Regions from separate parts of the Siminovitchia sp. FSL H7-0308 genome, predicted to be linked through region 1. Evidence: riboswitches for the same ligand, from Rfam matches in the RefSeq annotation. Region 1 holds a riboswitch; each other region holds the start of a gene.
What was found. A riboswitch is a leader RNA that binds a small molecule or an ion and turns the genes downstream of it on or off. The one in region 1 is predicted to bind thiamine pyrophosphate.
Positions count from the first base shown of each region.

Region 2: linked by a shared signal. The riboswitch ahead of thiC (phosphomethylpyrimidine synthase ThiC) and the one ahead of thiT (energy-coupled thiamine transporter ThiT) in region 1 are both predicted to bind thiamine pyrophosphate.
Region 3: linked by a shared signal. The riboswitch ahead of tenA (thiaminase II) and the one ahead of thiT (energy-coupled thiamine transporter ThiT) in region 1 are both predicted to bind thiamine pyrophosphate.
Region 4: linked by a shared signal. The riboswitch ahead of MHB50_RS04055 (ABC transporter ATP-binding protein) and the one ahead of thiT (energy-coupled thiamine transporter ThiT) in region 1 are both predicted to bind thiamine pyrophosphate.

Region 1 is NZ_CP150282.1:3,293,633-3,299,097, reverse strand. It holds gene MHB50_RS15555 (DUF3238 domain-containing protein) at 490-1,764, shown strand; TPP riboswitch at 1,817-1,914, shown strand; gene thiT (energy-coupled thiamine transporter ThiT) at 1,989-2,561, shown strand; gene MHB50_RS15545 (thiol-disulfide oxidoreductase DCC family protein) at 3,079-3,471, opposite strand; gene MHB50_RS15540 (thioredoxin family protein) at 3,613-4,170, shown strand; gene MHB50_RS15535 (carbon-nitrogen hydrolase family protein) at 4,412-5,371, shown strand.
Region 2 is NZ_CP150282.1:3,546,855-3,552,319, forward strand. It holds gene MHB50_RS16790 (L,D-transpeptidase) at 1-227, opposite strand, end outside; gene MHB50_RS16795 (hypothetical protein) at 211-438, opposite strand; gene MHB50_RS16800 (serine protease) at 724-939, opposite strand; gene thiC (phosphomethylpyrimidine synthase ThiC) at 961-2,745, opposite strand; TPP riboswitch at 2,871-2,986, opposite strand; gene MHB50_RS16810 (TetR/AcrR family transcriptional regulator) at 3,367-3,954, shown strand; gene MHB50_RS16815 (cytosine permease) at 3,944-5,212, shown strand; gene MHB50_RS16820 (DUF917 domain-containing protein) at 5,213-5,465, shown strand, end outside.
Region 3 is NZ_CP150282.1:1,822,802-1,828,266, forward strand. It holds gene MHB50_RS08700 (adenylyltransferase/cytidyltransferase family protein) at 1-445, shown strand, start outside; gene MHB50_RS08705 (AEC family transporter) at 573-1,511, shown strand; TPP riboswitch at 1,590-1,691, shown strand; gene tenA (thiaminase II) at 1,797-2,483, shown strand; gene thiW (energy coupling factor transporter S component ThiW) at 2,508-3,026, shown strand; gene thiD (bifunctional hydroxymethylpyrimidine kinase/phosphomethylpyrimidine kinase) at 2,995-3,789, shown strand; gene thiM (hydroxyethylthiazole kinase) at 3,789-4,625, shown strand; gene thiE (thiamine phosphate synthase) at 4,606-5,244, shown strand.
Region 4 is NZ_CP150282.1:847,899-853,363, reverse strand. It holds gene MHB50_RS04070 (PTS sugar transporter subunit IIC) at 1-631, opposite strand, end outside; gene MHB50_RS04065 (ABC transporter substrate-binding protein) at 776-1,804, opposite strand; gene MHB50_RS04060 (ABC transporter permease) at 1,801-2,553, opposite strand; gene MHB50_RS04055 (ABC transporter ATP-binding protein) at 2,550-3,314, opposite strand; TPP riboswitch at 3,474-3,571, opposite strand; gene MHB50_RS04050 (YtoQ family protein) at 3,698-4,138, shown strand; gene MHB50_RS04045 (DUF84 family protein) at 4,305-4,829, opposite strand; gene MHB50_RS04040 (M42 family metallopeptidase) at 4,868-5,465, opposite strand, start outside.

The sequences.
Region 1 (5,465 bases):
AAAAAATTCAGTTCCTACATTATATTTAATCGGCATAAATTTTAAAAAATGAAGTCATCTCATGAAAGAAGTTTTTCATCATGTGATGAGAAGTAAATAAATGTAAATGTATGGATATAAATTGGGGATTACTGTAAATGTTTTCCAAATATATTTTCTGAATTGGAGTTTTTCCCTATAAAGGTTTCTCTTCGCCAATCTGCCATTCTTTAATGTTCCTACCAGTCTCTCATGTATTGTTCTGAATTGCTATACAAACCGATCGATTTCGATCATATGGGACTGAAACGTACATTTTATTCACCAAAGAGGGATACCCAGCCGAAGAAAATCTTTGTTAGAACCAAAGTTTCGACGTTTCCCGGTATCGCGGAGTTGACTTCTCTTCTTTACAGAGCGATTGTGCGCTTATTACCGCCAAATTTCAGAAAGTGTTGTCGGTTATATTTTTGGGTATTAAATAATGAACTTCAACTAGGGGGTGACTCTATGGTCAAACGGTCTTTTGCTGCATTGGCGAGTCTGGCCGGAATCCTTATGTTTGTTGCCAAACGGCGAAAGCGATCGGTGCCGAATCTGCCTGACATCCAGCTTGAGTCTATTGAGCAATCCACGAACGCCATCACGTTTCGTTGGAAAGAAGGAATAGGCTTCTACCGTTTGTACAGAGAAGGTCAGTTAATATACAGCGGTTCCGACATTTGTTTTTCGGATAAGGGGCTTAACCCGGCAACGAGTTATTTATACACCGTGGAAATGATGGAAACAACATCTGGACCAGTAAAAATCCAAACGGCGACAAAGCCGGAAAAAAATGATGAAAGTAATATTCTTAAGGATCTCATCGTAACGACTGTTGTGTCGCGTTCGCTTATCAGTTTGGGTTGGGAGCCCATATCCGGGGTCAGTGAATATATAATCAGGCGCAATGGAGAAAAGCTTGCATGTGTTACAAATTGCTTTTACACGGACAAAACTGTCCGGCAGGATGCCGAGTATACATACTCGATCGAGGCGGAGCGGATCCTTCCGTATTCGGAAGAGGATTTAAATGAACCAAAATTTTTGGCGGCGGGAGTCATCGGATTTTTTAAACGAGGACGAAAAAGGGAAAAAGACGCCACGATGGAGAGGTTCCGGATGACAAAAAAGATTCGTGCCATTGAACAAGTTTTACAGTCAAATGGGAAGGATTCCGAAACTGAATGGCGTTTTCTTTATCAAACATTTTTAAACAACAAGTGGATAAAAAACCCCAACTTTTTTTCTCCGTATCGTTATTTTCAAGGGGACAATCGGGGGTTTGATCCCCATTCTTCCAATTACAGAACGAAAGCAGAAGTCCATGTGCGGCTTGGAGGAGGAACTCCGCACATACAGTTTGAGAAAGATGTGGGAGAAACGAGGGGATACGGATGGACGAAAAGAATGAAGGATAGAGCAACAGCATCCAGTGAGGGCATGAAAGTGGAAGAGATCGAGAAAACTAGTGAAAAAGCGATCTTTCGGCTTACACATTCCGTAAAAAACCCGCTTGTTGTTTCCCCGGCTGTCGACTATGAAGTTTGTGCCACTTTTTGGCGGGATGGTTTGTATGATATTTCCGGGAAGCATGATCAGTCGCCTCACCATGAAGTATATGTTCAATCGGACGCTCAATCCAAAGCAGTATGGGAGCCTGTCCATCAGGCGCAGGACCAAGGCCTGGAATGGATGTCGGGGACGATGGCTTCACAGTATTGGCGGGTATCAAATTTGCAATAACAAATATTGAAATTTTTCAAAAAACGATTACAATAAAGGATAGTAGTTGAATCGGCGTGCCAGGGGGAGCTTTTGGCTGAGAGTGGATTCGTTCCAGACCCTTAGAACCTGTTGGTTAATTCCAGCGCAGGGATGGTTATTTGAGGTGTGAAGGCAATGGAGTATTTCATTGTCTTTGTTCCCCTATGGTTACGGTCGGTTATTACATCATAGGGGGTTTTTTTATGGGAAAAAAGATGTCTTTACGCATTTTGATCGAGGTAGCGATCTTTGCGGCATTTGCGATGATGCTGGACATGATTCCATCGATTCAGGTAACGCCGGCGATCAAATTTTCGTTTGCCATGGTGCCTATTTTTATTGTGGCGCTTCGTTGGGGGGCTAAAGCCGGTTTTGCTACAGGTTTTTTGTGGGGGATGTTGCAAGTAGTTTCCGGGGAAGCCGCGGGACAAATATTAACGCCTCTGCAAGGATTCATTGAATTTTTCGTTGCTTTTAGCTTTGTTGGAGCGGCAGGATGGTTTGCGCCTGCAGTGCAAAAGGCTGTATGGTCTGAAGGAAAAACAAGGCTCGTACTGCTCTTGTTTGCAGCGATCTTTGTTGGCGGCTTTGCCAGATATACTTGGCATTTCATAGCCGGAATCATTTTTTGGGGTAAGTTTGCACCTTCGGGTCAATCCGCTTTTCTTTATTCACTGATTTCCAACGGCACTTCTTACATTATCTCTTCATTGGCATGTTTTATCGTGATCGCTTTGCTCGTCACAACGGCGCCCCGTTTGCTTCAAGTAAAATAATGGAAAAGGTAGAAAGCAGCGGCACAACCCACGGCCAAAGGGCTTGCTGCTTATTTTTTGTGAAAGTGAAAGTTCGGCTAAATCGTGTACTAGGGAATACGGAGGCTTCTATGATTAGCTTGTGAAGGATTTAGAAAAAGAATGATCGGGGGGCGAAGAAAAGGTCGTCAGAGGGGAAGTCCGCTCCCTCTCCCCGACTTGAAAGCGCAATATTGCTCTTGGCCCCGGCAAGGGCATGCCAACGGCGGCTTCATGACAAGACCGCTTTGGTGCTTTCCGGCGGTTGTATTCAGGGTGGAATGTTGGGAATATCGGCCCGAACAGTTTGAGCTTGGTCAAACGCCTGTCAAGTTGTATTCAGGGTGGAATGTTGGGAATATCGGCAGACAAACAGCCTCTTTCAAGAGTCTGGAATGAAAATAAAGCAAAAGCCGGAGGGAGCGCCATTTGAGCGAACCCCCTCCGGCCAAGTGCCGCTTTTGAGTCAAATCCGAAGTGGATGTGACAAGTTCTTTTGCTACGATAAAAATCGGGCGCGTATGTCCGGCGGCGGAAGCATACAGCTTTCTTTTTTGCCAAACCATTTGTAACGGTTTTTCGCAATCAAGTCATAAAATAGATTGCGGATTGGATAAGGAGCGACCATCAATGGATATAACCATTTCCAAGGTGCGTTCAAATGGCTGCATATCCGCAGTGCTGCTGCCGATTTATAGTACACTTTGTTTTCGTCGATTAACATCATGCTGTCGATATGGGCAGGTACATCCTGGGCTTTTAATAATTTTTGGCCGATGTCGCTTTGTAAAGAAGCAAAGTGAATCTTTCCTTCTGGATCGTTTTGAATGATAAATTGGACACTGGCATCACAAAAATGGCACTCGCCGTCAAACAATACGATGGGATGCATCTTAACACCTCTTCCAAATGGAATCTCTTTTTACTTTAACCGATTTGGCGAAATTGAAACAACGGAAGAATGCGGTTTGGTTTACACAATCTATTTTATTGAAGTACTCTTAGTATAAAAGTGGAAAAGGAGATGAAGAGAATGGATTTACATAATTGGTATGAAAAAGGGTTGACGCCGGATGAATATATCGAAACACTTGAATATCACAAGGACGGCTTTTCGCGGGTTTATGATCAGTTTACTCCCCCGGAGGATGAACGCTTTTTTCAATCCATAAAAGACAAGCAATTGCGGGTCATTGTCTTGGCAGAACCTTGGTGCGGACATTGTATGCTGAACATCCCTGTTTTGCTCCGTTTGGCTGAAAAAACGGATATGCCGGTCCGCTTTTTGCTCCGGGATCAAAACTTGGAACTGATGGACCGATATTTGACGAATGAAAAACGAATTATTCCGATTTTTATTTTTATAGACGAAAACGGAAATGAAGTGGCGAAATGGGGACCGATTACAGATTTTACAAAAAAGTTTGTTGACGGGTTCAAAAAAGACTTGCCGCCGAAGGATGATCCAGGGTACGATGAAAAATTTAAAGTGATGGTAAAACAAGTGGCAAAATCTTTTAGGGAGAATCCGGACTTTTGGAACAACTCTTATGAGTCTATGAAAACAGCACTATATAACTATAAACCTTAAAAACAATTGGGACAAGCAATGCTCTTGAAGTGCTGCGAAAAGTGAAACGCTAATAAGGCCAGAGCCCGATATTGCATCAGGCTCAGGCCTTTTCGTTTTTGCCAAAGGTACAAAGCACTCGGAATTGCCGCAATTTTGGCATCAGTTTGCCGACAGAAGGTAGCCAGATATGCGGGAGAAACATCTATATCAGAGGGAGATGGTGGAAATATATTTTCCCGGAAAGAAAAGTGGAAGGATGATGATTTTGCAGAAAAAAAGACAGTGTCAAGTCGCTGTTGTTCAAGCCGGCGCAGAAGTGATGGACAAAGTGAAAGGGGTCGAAAAGACGGTCCGGTTGATCAGAGAAGCGAGCCAAAAAGGGGCCAATATCATTGTGTTCCCGGAGGCGTTCATACCGGCTTACCCAAGGGGTATGTCCTTTGGAACGGTGGTAGGTTCCCGGTCTGATGAAGGGAGAAAGGATTTTTTTCGGTATTGGAACAATTCCATTACAGTGCCTGGAGAGGAGACAGTAGAAATCGGCAAAGCTGCCAAGAAGGCAAAAGCTTATGTTGTGATAGGGGTGATTGAAAAAGAAAGTGAATCCAGCCAGGGGACGCTCTATTGCACAGCGTTGTTTTTCGGCCCGGATGGGGAGCTGTTGGGAAAACACCGCAAGCTGAAGCCTACTGGGGCGGAGAGACTTATTTGGGGAGAAGGTGATGGAAGCACATTGCCCGTTTTTGATACACCGTACGGAAGAATAGGCGCACTCATATGCTGGGAAAATTACATGCCGCTTGCGCGCGCGGCCATGTATGATAAAGGTGTGCAAATTTACGTCGCGCCAACCGCTGACGGAAGGGATACGTGGTTTTCCACGATGAGGCATATCGCGCTGGAAGGAAGATGCTTTGTTTTGTCATGCAACCAGTATGCCACAAAGAGTATGTATCCGGAGGATCTTTCTTCACGCAAGGAATTGAACGAATGGCCGGAAGAACTCACCCGCGGGGGGAGTTGTATTGTGAATCCGCTGGGCGAATTTATTGTTGAGCCAGTGTTTGGAAAGGAAAAGATTCTCTACGCGGAAATCGATCTGGATAAGATTGCCGAAGCGCAGTTTGACTTTGATGTCGTAGGCCATTATGCGCGACCAGATATTTTCCAGCTGACTGTGAACGAACAAGAGCAAAAAAACACAGTTTGGATCAAGTAGAACGATAGAAATCCTTTCAGGAAATAGGTATTACTTCTTGGAAGGGTTTTTATATTGCAAAGGTAGACATGGGGCTATCTGCACCAAAAGATTT
Region 2 (5,465 bases), 250 kb from region 1:
GAAGGGTTATTTGTCCCATGAATTCCGTAGTGGGGCTTTGATAACCCGATCCACATAACACCAAACGGACCTCCGGGATTCCGCTGTTTGTTGATGACCGCAAAGTTTCCGTATGGTGTTGGCGTTAACATCTTGCCGACAGCAATCGGGTACGTCTTTATCAACTTGTTTCCGTCAAAAAGCTTGAGCTGGTGTTTCGTCGTTGAAACATCAATCCATTTCGCCACGATAAATCCCTCCAACATCTTTTGGGAATATCGTATGTAGAACATCAATAAAAAGCCCCTTCACGAGAGCTTTCTTTCTCTCCATCTCCCACCGCAGCTCTACCCGGACGCGGATGGACTTCCGGAAAATAGGCGAGGGGACCGTCTTCGATATCGCCGTTCCCGATTTAGCGGGATCAACTCCCGCTTCGCCAGCTTTGGCGATCATCATTTGTTTGGCCAGCGGCCCGGTTCATCTAAAGGAAACACCCTTTGACTTACCGACGGAAGGCTTAGCCACAGCTTGATTGTTGAACAGAATAACCTCTGATACGCCTTTTACCAAAATAACCGATAAGGACGGGATAGCACTTGGCAATCCCACCATGGATGTAAGCACCCTATTTCCCGGGCGATCCTTAAGCAGGCATATTTTCGGAAGCGGGGTCGCAAATCGCTTTTTTAGAAAAAAACTCCCCTTAAGGAAAACAGATTTTTATTTTTTATCTGTCTACCTTTAGGGGAGCATATCAGTTTCCTTTCGGGGGCTTTTAGTAGTGAACCAGTAATAATATAATACATTCACCTTATTGCATTTGCTGCAGGTTTCATAATATGCATCGCCAATAAAATGATGGTCGCAGGCTTGTTGGATTTCATTTATCCGTACCTGCAATACCTCTATTTTCCTTTCCAACTGCTTAATTTCCTCTCTTATTTTTTGTACATTCATACGGAAAACCTCCAGAGAAAATTATTGGTATATACTGCTTCCGGCTTTTTGGAATTCAGCCGCTTTTTCCTGCATTCCTTTTTCAAATGCTTCCTGCGTGTTTAAGTTGTTTTTTTCCGCATATTTACGAATGTCATGAGAAATTCTCATGCTGCAAAATTTGGGTCCGCACATGGAGCAGAAATGCGCTGTTTTGGCCGCATCAGCCGGAAGAGTCTCGTCATGATATTCCATTGCCCGTTCCGGATCCAATGATAAGTTGAATTGGTCTTCCCAGCGAAATTCGAATCGGGCTTTGGAAAGTGCGTCATCTCTCATCTGCGCACCCGGATGGCCTTTCGCCAAATCTGCCGCATGTGCGGCGATTTTATAAGTGATGACCCCTTCCCGAACATCATCTTTATTCGGAAGTCCCAAATGTTCTTTTGGGGTGACATAGCAAAGCATGGAGGTTCCATACCAGCCAATCATTGCAGCGCCAATAGCGGAGGTAATGTGATCATACCCAGGAGCAATATCGGTTGTCAGTGGTCCTAGCGTGTAAAAGGGAGCTTCTTGGCAGGCTTCCATTTGCCTGTCCATATTTTCTTTAATAAGATGCATCGGCACATGCCCCGGCCCTTCCACCATCACTTGGACATCATGCTTCCAGGCTATTTTCGTCAGTTCACCAAGCGTCTCCAACTCCGCAAACTGCGCTTGATCATTTGCATCCGCAATCGACCCCGGACGCAAGCCATCCCCTAACGAAAAGGCGATATCATAAGTCTTCATGATGTCACATATTTCTTCAAAATGAGTATAAAGAAAGTTTTCTTTATGGTGATACAGACACCATTGGGCCATAATAGACCCGCCCCGGGAGACGATTCCTGTAACACGATTGGCTGTCAAAGGAACATATCGCAACAGAACGCCGGCATGAATGGTAAAATAATCGACCCCCTGCTCCGCCTGCTCCAACAAAGTATCGCGATATACTTCCCATGTAAGATCCTCCGCAACTCCATTTACCTTTTCCAAGGCCTGGTAAATGGGAACTGTCCCAATCGGAACCGGAGAGTTTCTAATAATCCATTCACGGGTTGTATGAATATTTTTCCCTGTTGATAGATCCATGATTGTATCAGCGCCCCAGCGTGTTGCCCAAGTCATTTTCTCGACTTCTTCCTCGATGGAGGACGTTACCGCGGAATTCCCAATATTCGCATTGATTTTCACATGAAAGTTTCTCCCAATAATCATGGGCTCAGCCTCTGGGTGATTAATGTTTGCAGGAATGATCGCCCTGCCGCTTGCCACTTCATCCCGGACAAATTCTGGTTTCATATTCTCTCGAATTGCAATAAATTCCATTTCAGGTGTAACAATCCCTTTTTTGGCGTAATGCAACTGGGTAACGTTTGCACCTTTTTTGGCGCGGAGTGGTTTACGCTTTAACCCGGGAAAAATATGACGATCGGCACGGGGGTCATGATTGGATTTAAAGCCATTGTCTTCCGGTTTCATTTCCCGGCCTTCATATTCTTCTACATCCCCTCGTTCTTGAATCCACTTGCTTCTAAGCGGAAGCAAGCCTTTGGCAATGTCTACGCTAACATCAGGATCCGTATATGGACCGCTTGTATCATATACTCGAACAGGAGAATTCGCTTCCACTTTGGCCTCCGTCTTCGTCTCACTCAACATAATTTCCCGCATGGGAACCCTGATATCAGGCCTTGACCCCTCTACATACACTTTTTTGCTTCCTGGAAATTGAAACATGACTGTACCATTTTTTTCATTTGTGAATGACATGGACATAAAAAAATCTCTCCTCTACAAAATAATTGAAAGGACGAGATCTGAATACACAGCTTGGAGGCAGATACATTAAAAAGCCGGGTCCACAAAGAAAGACTGGACCCGGCTTGCATATACTGTATCCCAAAACTGCCGACTAACTTCCCTACGCTGGCATTAACCAGATCAGGTCCAAAGGGTCAAGAAACTTCATCGTGTTTCTCCTCTCAGCCCAACTCATTGGGCACCCCCAGTTATTGCTATTAGATTTACTTAATATTATACAAATTTTGAATAAAAAAACAAGAGCTATGACAAAAATGAACCTTTTGTCATGATGAGCCCTCAATCTATCTCCCTTCAGATGATACGTAAAATAGAGATTTCAATAAGATTTTCCATTCAATAAAACCTTCAATCCAATAAGATCCAATCAATAAAACCTTCAAGGAAAAAATGCTGGAGTTCGGATGATAGTTAGAAACAAGAAGTTTGTGGGGCATAAAGAAAAGCCGTTCGCGATTGCCTAAAACTGCCTGTCTAAGAAACAAGCACTTATCCGGCATCCTCTATTATCCTATTGATTTTCGCCAAAAGCTCCATTATCATTAACCTAACACTTGTTAGGTGGTGTGGAATTTTTTGACAAAAGACAAGATTTTGCAAGCTGCCATTCGCGAATATTCCAAATTCAATTACCACGGTGCCACGATGCGGAATATTGCCAAAGAAGTCGGCATAAAACCAGCATCGATTTATTTTTTTTACAAAAATAAAGAAGCGCTGTTTTTGGCGGCTTTTCAAAAGCTATTAAAAGATCATTTCATAGAAATGCAGTCAATTCTTCAAAAAGTGCATGATCGGCCGATTTTTGACATTTTTGAAGCGCTGATCAAAGGAGCGGTCGCCTATCACCAAGAGAATAACGAGGAAACGAATGCCTACATTTCTCTTGTCACCGCACCGCCGCCGGAAATCCATGAGTATCTTCAGGAGCATATCCAACAGTTTGACGACTGGTTGATTAACTCTTTATTGACACTGATTACACGGGACATCCCGTCTATAACTGAATATCAGGCGACAAGGCTCATCAAACAATTTGTCGTAATCATGGATGGGGTTTTTTGGGAAATAAATCTGTACGATCAAAAACAACTGCAACATCAAATAGAAGAAGCTCTTTACATCATGAGGATTTTGCTGGGAGGATATGAAAATGAAAAATGATTACGCCAGAGAAGCCGTTCCGATGAGCGAGAGGAAAGCATGGTTTTCCATCAGCCTCGTTTGGATCGCGGTTGGCATCGACTTATCCGCGATGCTGTTCGGGGCGGAACTCGGAAAAGGCATGGCCTTTCAAGACGCTTTGTGGGCGGTCTTGATCGGTTCTGCCATTTTAGGCATCTTAGCCGCTTTTTGCGCCTACGTCGGAGCGGTAACCGGATTATCCACATCAATGATTTCCAGATTTACATTCGGCATTTCGGGAGCAAAGCTTGTGTCCTTATTTATGGCGATTTCCTTACTGGGCTGGTTCGGTGTCCAAGCCGGATTCTTTGCCGAGAATGCGTATGCCGCCATTGAAGGTGCGCTCGGATTAAAAGCTCCTGTCCCGTTGTTAGCTGCAATTGGCGGAATATTAATGATGACAACCGCAGTAATCGGCTATAAAGCGATTGAAAAATTAAGCTCATGGTCCGTTCCACTGCTGCTCATCCTTGTCTTGGCGGCAGTGGGGCTGGCCATTCGGCAATTTGGCGCGAGCGAACTGAACGCCCCCGTAGAAAACACATTTACGTTTGGGATGGCCATCTCGCTCGTCATCAGTATTTTTGTTGTCGGGGCGACGATTTCACCGGACATTTCAAGATGGGCTCGAACAAAAAAAGATGCCGTCCTGGCATCCTTTTTCGGATTTTTCTTCGGAAACAGTTTTATGATCATTATCGCAATGATTTTGTCTCGCATTATGGATGAAAGCAGCTTAACAACGATAATGATTACAGTCGGCCTCGGTATTCCGGGCATTTTAGTACTGATTTTGGCCCAATGGACAACGAATACGAGCAACGCCTATTCATCTGGATTGAGCCTATCGGTTATTTTTACCAAAACGAGCAAAGTGACACTCACCCTGATCGCCGGAGTTGTCGGCACACTACTTGCCGTCCTAGGTATTTATGATCACTTTATCGACTTTTTAACGATTATGACGATGTTTATCACCCCCATCGGCGGTGTTTATACAGCATCCTATTATATCGGGGGCATGCGGTTGTTCCGGGAAGAAAACGATAAACGCTTTAAGCTGTTGCCGCTTTTGGCCTGGGCGCTCGGAACTTTGATCAGCTGGCTGACAATGGAAGGCCCGATTGGATTGGCGCTGTTTACTTTAACAACCATTCCTTCTTTGGACAGCTTTTTGACCGCATTTATCTTCCAGTTGATTTTCATTCTGATTTTTTATAAAAAGGAGCGTTTTTAAATGAAATGGTTAACGGAAGAAGATATTGAATGTATTGCCGTCGGCGCAACCGTGCTCGGAACAGGCGGCGGCGGTGACCCCTATATCGGAAAAATGATGGCTTTATCCGCCATACAACAATACGGTCCCGTTGAAGTGATCACTGTTGATGAACTGAAGGATGATCAATGGATACTGCCGGCTTCCGGAATGGGCTCGCCAAGCGTTCTTGTCGAAAAAATTCCATCCTTCGAGCAACTGGCCGCTCCATTAA
Region 3 (5,465 bases), 1.5 Mb from region 1:
AGGCTTATTTGATGTAACAACAGTCCCCAAAAAAGCTTTTAATGGTGAAAAGATTAGTTCGAGTAAAATCAGGAAGCTCTTGGATGAGGGGAAAGTGGAGGACGTTCATCATTATTTGGGGAACCATTACAGTGCGCATGGAATGTTGGAAAGCCAATCATTCGATCAATACAGCGGAAAAACAGTCGCCCATATTGTATTCCAACATTATTATTTGCCGCAAAAAGGGTTGTATATCGTTGAAGTGACGACTCAAGAGCGAATATATCAATCAATAAGTCTGCTTGATGTTCATCATTCATGTGTGTTAGTGTTGGAAGGAAATATACATATTCCTGCACCCGTAACGATTAAATGGCTGGCAAAAGTGAAAGCGTTCTCTCCGTTGCAGTATAAGTCCATTGATCAAATAACAAAAAATCCATACTATCCGCTAAAAGCTTAACTGTTGTTTTAACCGTTTTCTTATGTATAATGTACGAGTGAAGAAGTGGTAAAAGGAAGTATCCTGAAGTCCATTTCTTCGCTTTTTCTTTGCCATTATCAGTTTTTATACAGAAAGTAGGATACGTATGGAATTTACAGTTGTTTTTCAGTCAATCATCATTATTACTTTGATGATCATGATTGGCGCGTTGCTCGGTAAAACAACTCCATTAAATGATGATACTCGCAGAGCATTTATTCAAGTGATCGTAAATATTGCGATGCCCTGCATTATTTTATCGAGTATTTTTCACGTTGAAATGGATGACCAGATGTTTAAAATGATTGCCATCGTTTTTGGGCTTTCCATCATTATTAATCTTATTGGAATCGGGACCGGCTTTTTATTTGCTTGGTTATTTCATAGGGGTTCCAATAAGATAAGGGAAATTGCCATCCTTTCAGGTTTGGGAAACACCGGATTTATCGGCATTCCGCTTTGTGCGGCACTTTTGGGCCCAGAGGGGGCTTTGTTTGCGGCCATTTTTGATGCTGGAGTCGATGTGACCATTTGGACAGTCGGAGTCATTTTACTTCAGAAAAATAGAAAGTTTGCTTGGCAAACATTAAAGTCCATGGTGAATATTCCGACAGCAGCCATTTTCGTTGGTCTTATTACCGCATATTTTCAATTAAAGCCGCCCGGTCTTTTGATTGACTTGACGGACAGATTGGCCGCATTGGCGGCACCGCTCGCCATGTTCTATATCGGAATGATGATCATGACCCTGAAACGCGGACAAGTACGCCGTTCGGTAAACCATATTTGGGTGCCCATTTCCGTAAAATTGATTATTTTGCCGATCGCTTCCATTTTCATGATACACTTTTTCAGTTTAAACACGGTACTCGTTCAAACGGTCTTGATTCAATCCATGATGCCGACGATTACCCTGGCATCCATTCTCTTTGCCAAATACTCTGCAGATGAACAAATGGGGGCCTTAACGACTATTTTTTCCACGCTGCTTGCACTTGTGACCATCCCTTTAATGGTGTATGTAATGAGCCTATTTATTCATTAAACTTGCTTTTTGTCCATATCATGATATGATGGCAGTACATGCACCTAATAATTGAATAACTTCTTTGAAACAATGAATTTTGTCTGCTAGGGGAGCTGTAAAGCTGAGAGAAATCGATGATTGAAACCCTTTGAACCTGATCTGGTTTATGCCAGCGTAGGGAAGCAGGCTGCGTCATTATGATTTGCTTTATGATGATGAGCCGCTTCCTTTTCGGGAGCGGTTTTTTCATTTTTTCAAAGTGGGGAATCATGAAGTACAAACTTTTTTAAAGGAGTGGAACCAATGAAAGTTGAAAAAATGTTGTTTACGGACAGGCTTTATGAGAGCGCGAAGGAAATATGGGAAAAAAGCTATAACCACCCATTCGTCCAAGGGGTAGGAAAAGGAACACTCGATCAAGAAATTTTTGAATATTATATGAAACAAGACTATGTCTATTTAATTGATTATGTGAAGCTGTTTGCTATTGGAGCGCAAAAAGCTCCCACTCTCGAAATTATGACAAAGTTCTCACATTTGCTTCATGAACACCTCCATTTTGAAATGGAGCTGCATCGCCAATTCGCCGCAGAGTTTGGCATTTCGAATGAAGAGCTTGAAAACACCGAACCCACACCAGTCAATTTGGCATATACCCGCTACATGCTGCATGTGGCTCATAACGGAACATTGGCGGAACTTGTGGCAAGCCTGCTTCCGTGTGCCTGGCATTACGCCGAAACGGGAGAAAGATTAAAAGAACAATATGGGGCTACTTTGGAATCCAACCCGTACCGCAAATGGGTTGAAACCTATTCATCAGAAGAATTTACTTCTCTTGGAAAATGGCTGATTGATCTCATGAATCAGTTAGCAGATGGGAAACCGGAAAGAGAATTGGCGGAATTGGAAAAGCACTTCCTTATCACCTCCAAATATGAATATTTATTCTGGGATATGAACTATCATCAACAGAACTGGACGCTCTAAATCCTAATAGCCGGAGGTTGCTCCATGCGAGTTAAAAAACTGACCATTACAGCCATGATCATTGCATTTACAACAATCACGAGCCATGTTATCTTTATCCCGGCCGGATTTGCCAAAATTTTTCCAATCCAGCATTTTGCCAATATGGTAACGGCCGTTTTATTTGGGCCAGGCTATGCATTAGCCCAAGCATTTATCGTTTCGACAATCCGGAATATTTCAGGAACAGGCTCGTTGTTTGCTTATCCGGGAAGCATGATCGGAGCCCTCCTGGCTGGCTGGTTGTATGCCAAAACGAAAAGAATAGGGTTTGCGTTTATAGGTGAAGTCGTTGGAACCGGGATCATCGGTGCTGTTGCCGCCTATCCGATTGCGGCATTGCTGTTAGGCCGGGAGGCGGCCTTATTTGGATTGGTCCCGGCCTTTGCTGCCAGTTCCATTGCCGGCGCTGCCCTGGGATTTGTTTTATTAAAAGTATTCATGAAACATTCAGCGATCGGAGGTTTGCTGTATGAAAACAGCTCTTACAATCGCCGGATCTGATTCCGGTGGAGGAGCGGGGATTCAAGCGGATATAAAAACTTTTTCCGCTCTAGGGGTGTTCGGCATGTCTGCGATTACGGCGATTACGTCCCAAAATACTGTTGAAGTAAGATCTGTACAACTCATTGATGTAAACATCATCAACGACCAAGTCGCAGCCGTGTTGGAAGATATTGGGGCTGACGCGGTGAAAATCGGTATGCTGGCAACGCCGGACATTATACAAACAGTCGCGCAATGTTTAAAAAAATATAAACCAAAACACATTGTTCTTGATCCTGTTATGATTTCCAAGGGGGGACACCGGCTGCTTGAAGAAGATACAATGCAAGAGCTGAAATCAACCCTTATCCCGCTGGCTTCGCTCGTTACACCTAATATCCCGGAAGCGGAGGTTTTGGCCAATATGCCGATACATAATGAGCCTGACATGTATGAAGCATGCCGGGTGATCAAAAAGCTGGGAGCGCAGGCTGTCCTGATTAAAGGCGGGCACTTGCAGGGAAACCCCAATGACTTATATTACGACGGGCAAACGTTTCAACTATTTCGCGGGGAAAGAATTGAAACGAAAAATGTCCATGGGACAGGTTGCACACTGTCCGCAGCAATTGCCGCCCTCTTGGCGAAAGGAAAGGAAATGCCGACAGCGATTGATGAGGCCAAAGATTATATTACAAATGCGATCGCCAACAGCCTTGACATTGGACAAGGATACGGACCGACCCATCACTTCTATCATCTATACGAGTGTGTAACGTGATGGGAACGGATGGGCAGATGATGTTGACGAAAGTCGGACAGCTTTTTGAGCAAGTCAGACATAAACAGCCGCTTATTCACCATCTAACAAATCAGGTAACGATAAACGATTGCGCAAACGTAACCCTAGCCATTGGCGCTGCACCCGTCATGGCGTCCAGCCCTTTGGAAGCGGCTGACATGGCCAAAATGGCGAATACCCTCATAATAAACATCGGAACATTGAACTCGGATGCGTTTAAAGCGATGAAGCTGGCTGGAAAAGCCGCCAACGAAACAGGAATTCCTGTTATACTTGATCCTGTCGGAGTGGGGTCAACGGACTTTCGAACCCAATCTGCTTTTGAAATACTGGAACAAGTAAAGGTTTCCGTCATTCGAGGAAATGTAAGTGAAATGAATTGTTTAGCCGGAGGCATCGGGGCGACAAAAGGGGTTGATGCGGGCAAAGTCGATCAAACACCTGAAAAAATTGCCGTCAAGGTTGCCCGTCAATATCGGTGTATAGCTGCTGTCACCGGCAAAGAAGATGTGATCAGTGATGGGAAGAGCGTTTTTATGATTCAAAACGGCCATATGTGTTTATCCAGAGTGTCGGGGACAGGCTGTATGACGACTTCCTTAATCGGGTGCTTTGCCGGTATAACGAATCACATGCTACATGCGGCTGTAGCAGGAGTATCCGTTATGGGGTTAGCTGGGGAAGAGGCTGCTTCCTTATTAGGTGAGCGCATTGGTTTGGGAACATATAAAATAAAATTAATCGATTCCATTTCATTCATGAACAGCAATCACTGGCAAAAAGGAGTCAAAGTCATTGAAAAAGAATCATATTGATTATCGCCTTTACTTGGTTACGGAAGAAGATCTTCCGATAAGCAAGCTTTTGCATTTAATTGAAGAGTCAGTAGCCGGAGGCGTAACTCTCGTTCAATTGCGTGAAAAAAAGAGCGGAGGAAGAGATTTTTATGAAAAAGCAATCCAAATAAAAAAACTCCTTGATTCACTATCAGTCCCCTTGATCATTAATGATCGAGTGGATGTAGCTCTGGCAGTCGGCGCTGACGGCGTGCATGTGGGGCAAGAAGATTTGCCTCTTGCCGCAGTAAAAAGTATCATTCCGGATTCCATGCTTGTCGGGGTTTCAGCCCGTACTTTAGAACATGCCATTGCAGCAGAAAAGGGTGGCGCAGACTATATTGGGGTTGGTTCTGTTTTTCCCACCTCAACAAAAAGCGATGCCAAACTTCTTCCAAACGGCATGCTGGACAAAATTGTTTCCTCCGTGTCTATTCCTGTTGTGGCGATAGGCGGCATCAATGAAAAAAACAGCGGTTGTCTGAAAAACAGCGGAGTAGCCGGTATTGTCGTCGTCTCCGCATTAACACGGGCAAAAAATCCGAAAGTTACCGCCGAAAACTTATTAAAAGGCCTAAAAGGCTTCGATACGCACTAAACCTGGATTCAACAGATTCCGGGTTTCTTTTTTTGTCCCGCTTTAACTGGCAGTAAGTCCCCGATTCAACGCATCGAGATAAAAACGAGAACAGTGCGGGGCAACTGCCAGTAAACATCCGATGTGTTTGGGTTAACATGACAAAAGCTTCGACAGCATTGTCACACGAAGAAAAAGCGCAAGTTTTTTCGAGCGATGCTGCTGCCTGGTCCTTGCTTTGC
Region 4 (5,465 bases), 2.1 Mb from region 1:
CGACCATCTGTGCACTGCAGCCAATCGTGGCAACGCCGGCGGCAAGTCCATTCAAATCAAGCATCAAAGCGATAGCCGCACTGGAAATGGGAGCCGTGAGAGCAAGTCCCATCAATGTGGCGACCACTATCCCCATGACGATCGGACGCTGGTCTGTAGCCCACATGATCCAGCTTCCGAAGACCGTCATAAATGTCGAAATGGGCGCTCCCACGAACTTTGCCACGGCAAATCCGGTAAAAATAGTAACAAGTGGAGTAACAATAATATCAACTTTCGTCTCCTTGCTAACCATTTTTCCAATTTCCGTTGACATTAACGCGGCCACATAACTTCCTGCGGGACCGCCAAATTCAGCACCGGCCGCACCAGTTGCCACTGCCGCAAAAATGACTAAAGGTGGCGCGCCAAGCCCAAAGGCAATCGCCACTCCGATTGCCGGCCCCATTAATCCCATCGCCATTTCGCCCATTTCAACGAAAAATGGCCATCCGAGTTGTTCACCAACCGTTTTCATAATCAAACCGATTATCAAAGAAGAAAAAAGTCCGAGCGCCATATAACTTAACGCATCAATTACATAAGCTTTTGCAGTTAAATGGACACCTTTCCTGTCGAGAAATTGTTTCAACGCCAAATCCTCCTGTAAAAAAATAAATACAAGTCCACTTAACTAGTGTAAAGACAACTGTATTTTTTGTCTATCTTTTATTTCATATTTTTCCCCATAAACAAAGAAAACACCCCCACACAATGGGAGGTGCCAATAGAAAGATTATGATTCAACAATATTGATATACATCTCCTCTGCTGGAGGAGCTTTTTCCACATAATCCGTATCTTCCAGCCACTGGATGACTTCATTCCATAAATCTTCCGACTGACTTCCAAACGCTTCGTTTTCCTTTTCCATTTTTGGAAGCAAAATATTCAAGCTTTCCTGTTCTACTTCTTTGTTGAGAGGAAAGTTTTCATCGTCCTGATTGTTTAATAAAATTTCCAGCGCTTCTTCCGGGTTTTCTTTCATAAACTCATACCCTTTTGAAGCCGCCTTCCAAAAAGAACGGATTGAATCTTCTTTTTCTTTCCATGTATCATCATTTGTGACAAACACCAGCTCGTAGTAACTTGGAACACCATAATCTACTGGATTAAAATGCTCCGTTTCTACTCCTTGGTTGGCAAGCATAGGGACTTCATGATTGATAAAAGCACCGGTAACCGCATCCACCCGCTTTGTCGCAATCGCCGCATTCAGCTCAAAACCGACGTCCGTCATCTTCACCTTGCTCATATCTCCGCCATCAGACTCCACGATTGTTTGTACGAGCGGTTCATTAAGCGGCGTTCCCGGCCAGCCGACTGTTCTTCCTTCCAAATCTTTCGGTCTCTTTATATCACTGTCTTTCAAATAAATAATATGATTGAGCGGACTTCTGACAATCGCAGCGACCGATTTTACCTGTACCCCATCAGCCCTTGCCGTGATCACATCAGATTGATAACCGATGCCAAGTTCAATATCTCCTGTAGCTGCCAGATTAATAGGGTCCGTTGGATTGGCAGGAAAACGGATGTTCACATCCAGTCCTTCCTCTTCAAAAAAACCTTTTTCCTTTGCAGCATATAAATAACTATGGACGGCGTTGGGATACCAGTCCAGCATAATGTCAAAAGATTGTAATTCTTTATCCGTTTCCTTCGTTTTATCTGGGCTGGAAGCAGTTTCCCCCTGTTCTCCCCCACATGCCGAAAGCAGCATTACAGCGAATAATGCGCAATAGAATACAATTCTCTTTCTCATTTTATATTTCTCCATTTCATCGTTATTTTTTCAAGCCAAGCGACAAGCAAAAACAACATAATGCCCGTCAGCGATAACAGAACGATTGGCGCAAACACTCCCGCTCCATCAAATTGTGTCATCATTCTTCGACTAAAGTATCCAAGCCCCTTGTCAGCTCCCAGCCACTCCCCGATGGCCGCTCCGATGACGCTCAATGTAACGGCTACTTTTAATCCCGAATAGAAATGGGGTAATGCCGACGGAAGCTCCACCTTATAAAATATCTGTCGTTTTGTGGCCCCCATCGCTTGAAGTGTTTCTTTTAAGTGAATATCGGCGGACCGCAGACCGTCAAACGTATTAACCGTAATCGGAAAAAAAGTGATGAGCACGGTCACAACGATTTTGCTCCAAAGGGAATAGCCAAACCAAAGGACGAATATCGGCGCAAGCGCAATAATGGGTATCGTTTGCGAAGCGATAAGCAAAGGGAAAAACGCCTTCCTTACAATATCACTCTTATGCATCCAGATGGATAAGCCGACACCAAACACCAGTGACAATAAGAGGCCAATCAGCATGATCAGACTTGTGGACGGCAAATGTCCAACAAAAAGAACGCTTCTGAGTTCCCACAGTCTGTCCACAATTTGTAAAGGTGATGGCAGGATAAAAGGCTTTCCATATAAGCGGGCGCCAATCTCCCATACAACTAAAAGCAATAATACGAGCAGGATCGATAAGCCGTATTTTTTTAAAAAAGTCATAACGTCACCAATTTTCTTAAATCAAGCAATAATTTTTCTTTTAATTCGGTGAAAGCAGGATCTTTTAAATCCTCGACCATCCTCGGCCTGTCAAGCGGAACCAGAATTTCTTCCAAATGACTTACCGGCTTTTCGCTGAATAATAGTACGCGGTCGGAAAGAAACAGCGCTTCCTCAACATCATGAGTAATAAACAAAATGGTTCTCCCCGATTCAGCCCATTGATCAAGCAGCCATTCATGCATGACCGTTTTTGTAACGGCATCAAGTGCGCTGAATGGCTCGTCAAGTAGTAATAAGTCAGACCCGCCCAACAAGGCACGCAGAAACGAAACACGCTGCCGCATCCCTCCGGACAATTCATCGGGATAGCGATGCTCAACATCCTTCAAACCAAATGCTTCCAGCTTTTTAATGACCTCGGGCCACACTTCTTTTTTGCTGAACCCTTTTAATATAAGTGGCAAGGCGGCATTATCAACGACTGAAAGCCATGGGAGCAGCCCATCCTTTTGAGACATATATCCGACGTGCCCTTGCCTGTCGGAAAGCTCCTTTCCATTCACCAAAATGCGTCCGCTGTTTTGCTTCTCAAGCCCTGATACAAGTCGGAACAGTGTACTTTTCCCCGCACCGCTTGGACCAACAACACTTACAAACTCGCCTTTTTTCACTGAAAAGCTGACATCTTGAAGTACAGCCTGGTGTACATTCGAGTCATAAGCAAAAGATACTTGTTGAAAAACAAGAGCTTCACCCATCTTAAAAACTCCTTTCTTGAAATGGTTGCTTATGAGCCCTCCTTTCTTTTTTTTTCGAGAAATACAAGGCACCATGCATGAAAAAAGAGCCCTTCTTAAAAAGAAGTGGCTCTGACCCATCTAATAAAAGGCATGCGTAAACAAACATGAGAATATGAATACGCATCTTCTCCACTTCCCTGCGCTAGCATTACCTAGATCAGGTTAAAAGGGTTGAGGAAATCCTCTCTCAGCTTTTGGCACCCCTAGTGTTTCCCGTATGTAATTAACATTCCTGCCCCTATATATATCCTATTTATTCAAAAAAAAGCAAATAGAGTTTGCAAGAAAAAAGGCGTAGTTGATGATATGATAAATGTAAATGCAAAGGAGGAGAGAATATCGTGAGATTAACCGTATATTTGGCTGGAGAAATCCACAGCACATGGCGCGAGGAAATCAAAGAAAAAGCACAAGCCCTCAAGCTGCCGATCGACTTTGTCGGGCCAATGGAAGATCATGACCGCTCAGACGCCATTGGTGAAGAAATTCTTGGAGAGCAGCCCAATGCCATCTATCGGGACGCGGCAGCTTCCAGCTTTAACAATCTAAGAACACAAGTCCTTATGCACAAATCAGACCTCGTTATTGCCCTGTTTGGAGAGAAGTACAAGCAGTGGAATACGGCCATGGACGCGAGCGCTGCCGTCGCATTGGGAAAACCGCTCATCTTAATCCGTCCGGAAAATCTCCACCATCCGTTAAAAGAGTTGTCCCGAAAAGCTAACGCAACAGTGGAAACAGTGAACCAAGCAATAAAAGCGCTCTCATATATTATTGAATAGGTCCCTATCACCTGAAATTTGTTGAATAGAACCGATAGCAAATAGACAATAGAAATGAGAATACAAACGGTTGTCCACATTGTACTTATCCTTAGGACATGGACATAATTAACGGAAAATATGAAACGCGCAGGGAGCAGTTACAAACTGTGTCCCGCGCGTTTCTCTACTTCTTGACGTAATGTTTCTTTTCTCTTTGCCCGATCAGCAGCTTTATAATATGTTTGAACATTTCAGCCCGTTCAATTCGCCCATTCGTGAAAATGCCGATTGCTCCTTCATTGGAACTGATCCCGCTCCGTTTGCTATAATCGTCCATCACGGGCCCCAACTCTTCTCCCATGCGCAGGCGACCCGCAATTTCCTCCGGCAGCAAAATTCGGGCTCCTCCAGCAAGCAGCGGCTTTTTTCCTTTTTCAGCCAATGCTCCCCAATTGCACAAAAATAACCCAAAAGTAGCTTCCGTAACACCGCCTTCCAAACCAATTGCCACATCAGCTTTACTATTTTCCAAACAAAATTCGGCACGATGGATGGCCCCGTGTATCGTTTCTTCATCGGAAAAAGGCATGGCACTTACATGAGATGGCGCATCGACCGGCACAATTTCGGCTTCTATTTCCAGTTCTTGAAAAGCTCTCTGTACAGCTTTTAATTTCGCCTTGTTTTGTGAGCCAACAGCAACAATCATAAAGCCACTCCTACTCTACTGATCTTTTCTAAATGCCATTATTGTTGTCGAATCGTCTTCACTGCCGACCAATCACTTGCTTTTACAAGGCGAACGAGCAGTTCTTTCGCCGCCGCATAGTCATCAACATGAACGATCGACGCATGTGTGTGGATATAGCGTGCGCAAATCCCGATCACCGCACTAGGCACCCCTTCGTTGGAAGTATGTACACGGCCCGCATCTGTTCCTCCCGGGGAGACAAAATATTGGTACGGAATGTCATGTGTTTCGGCCATGTCCAAAACAAACTCCCTCATCCCTTTAAGCATAACCATTGAGCGGTCAAAAATTCTAAGCAATGCCCCTTTTCCAATGTGGCCGAATTCTTTCTCATCTCCCGTCATGTCGTTGGCCGGACTCGCATCAAGTGCAAAGAAGAGATCAGGCTTAATCATATTCGCGCTTGATGCCGCGCCACGAAGACCAACTTCTTCCTGAACCGTAGCACCGGAGTAGACAATATTTGGCAGTTTTTCATTTTGCAGTTCTTTTAACAGCTCGATGGCCAGCCCGCATCCGTAACGATTATCCCACGCCTTGGCCATCACTTTCTTTGGGTTGGCCAGCGGTGTAAATGGACAGACTGGAATTACT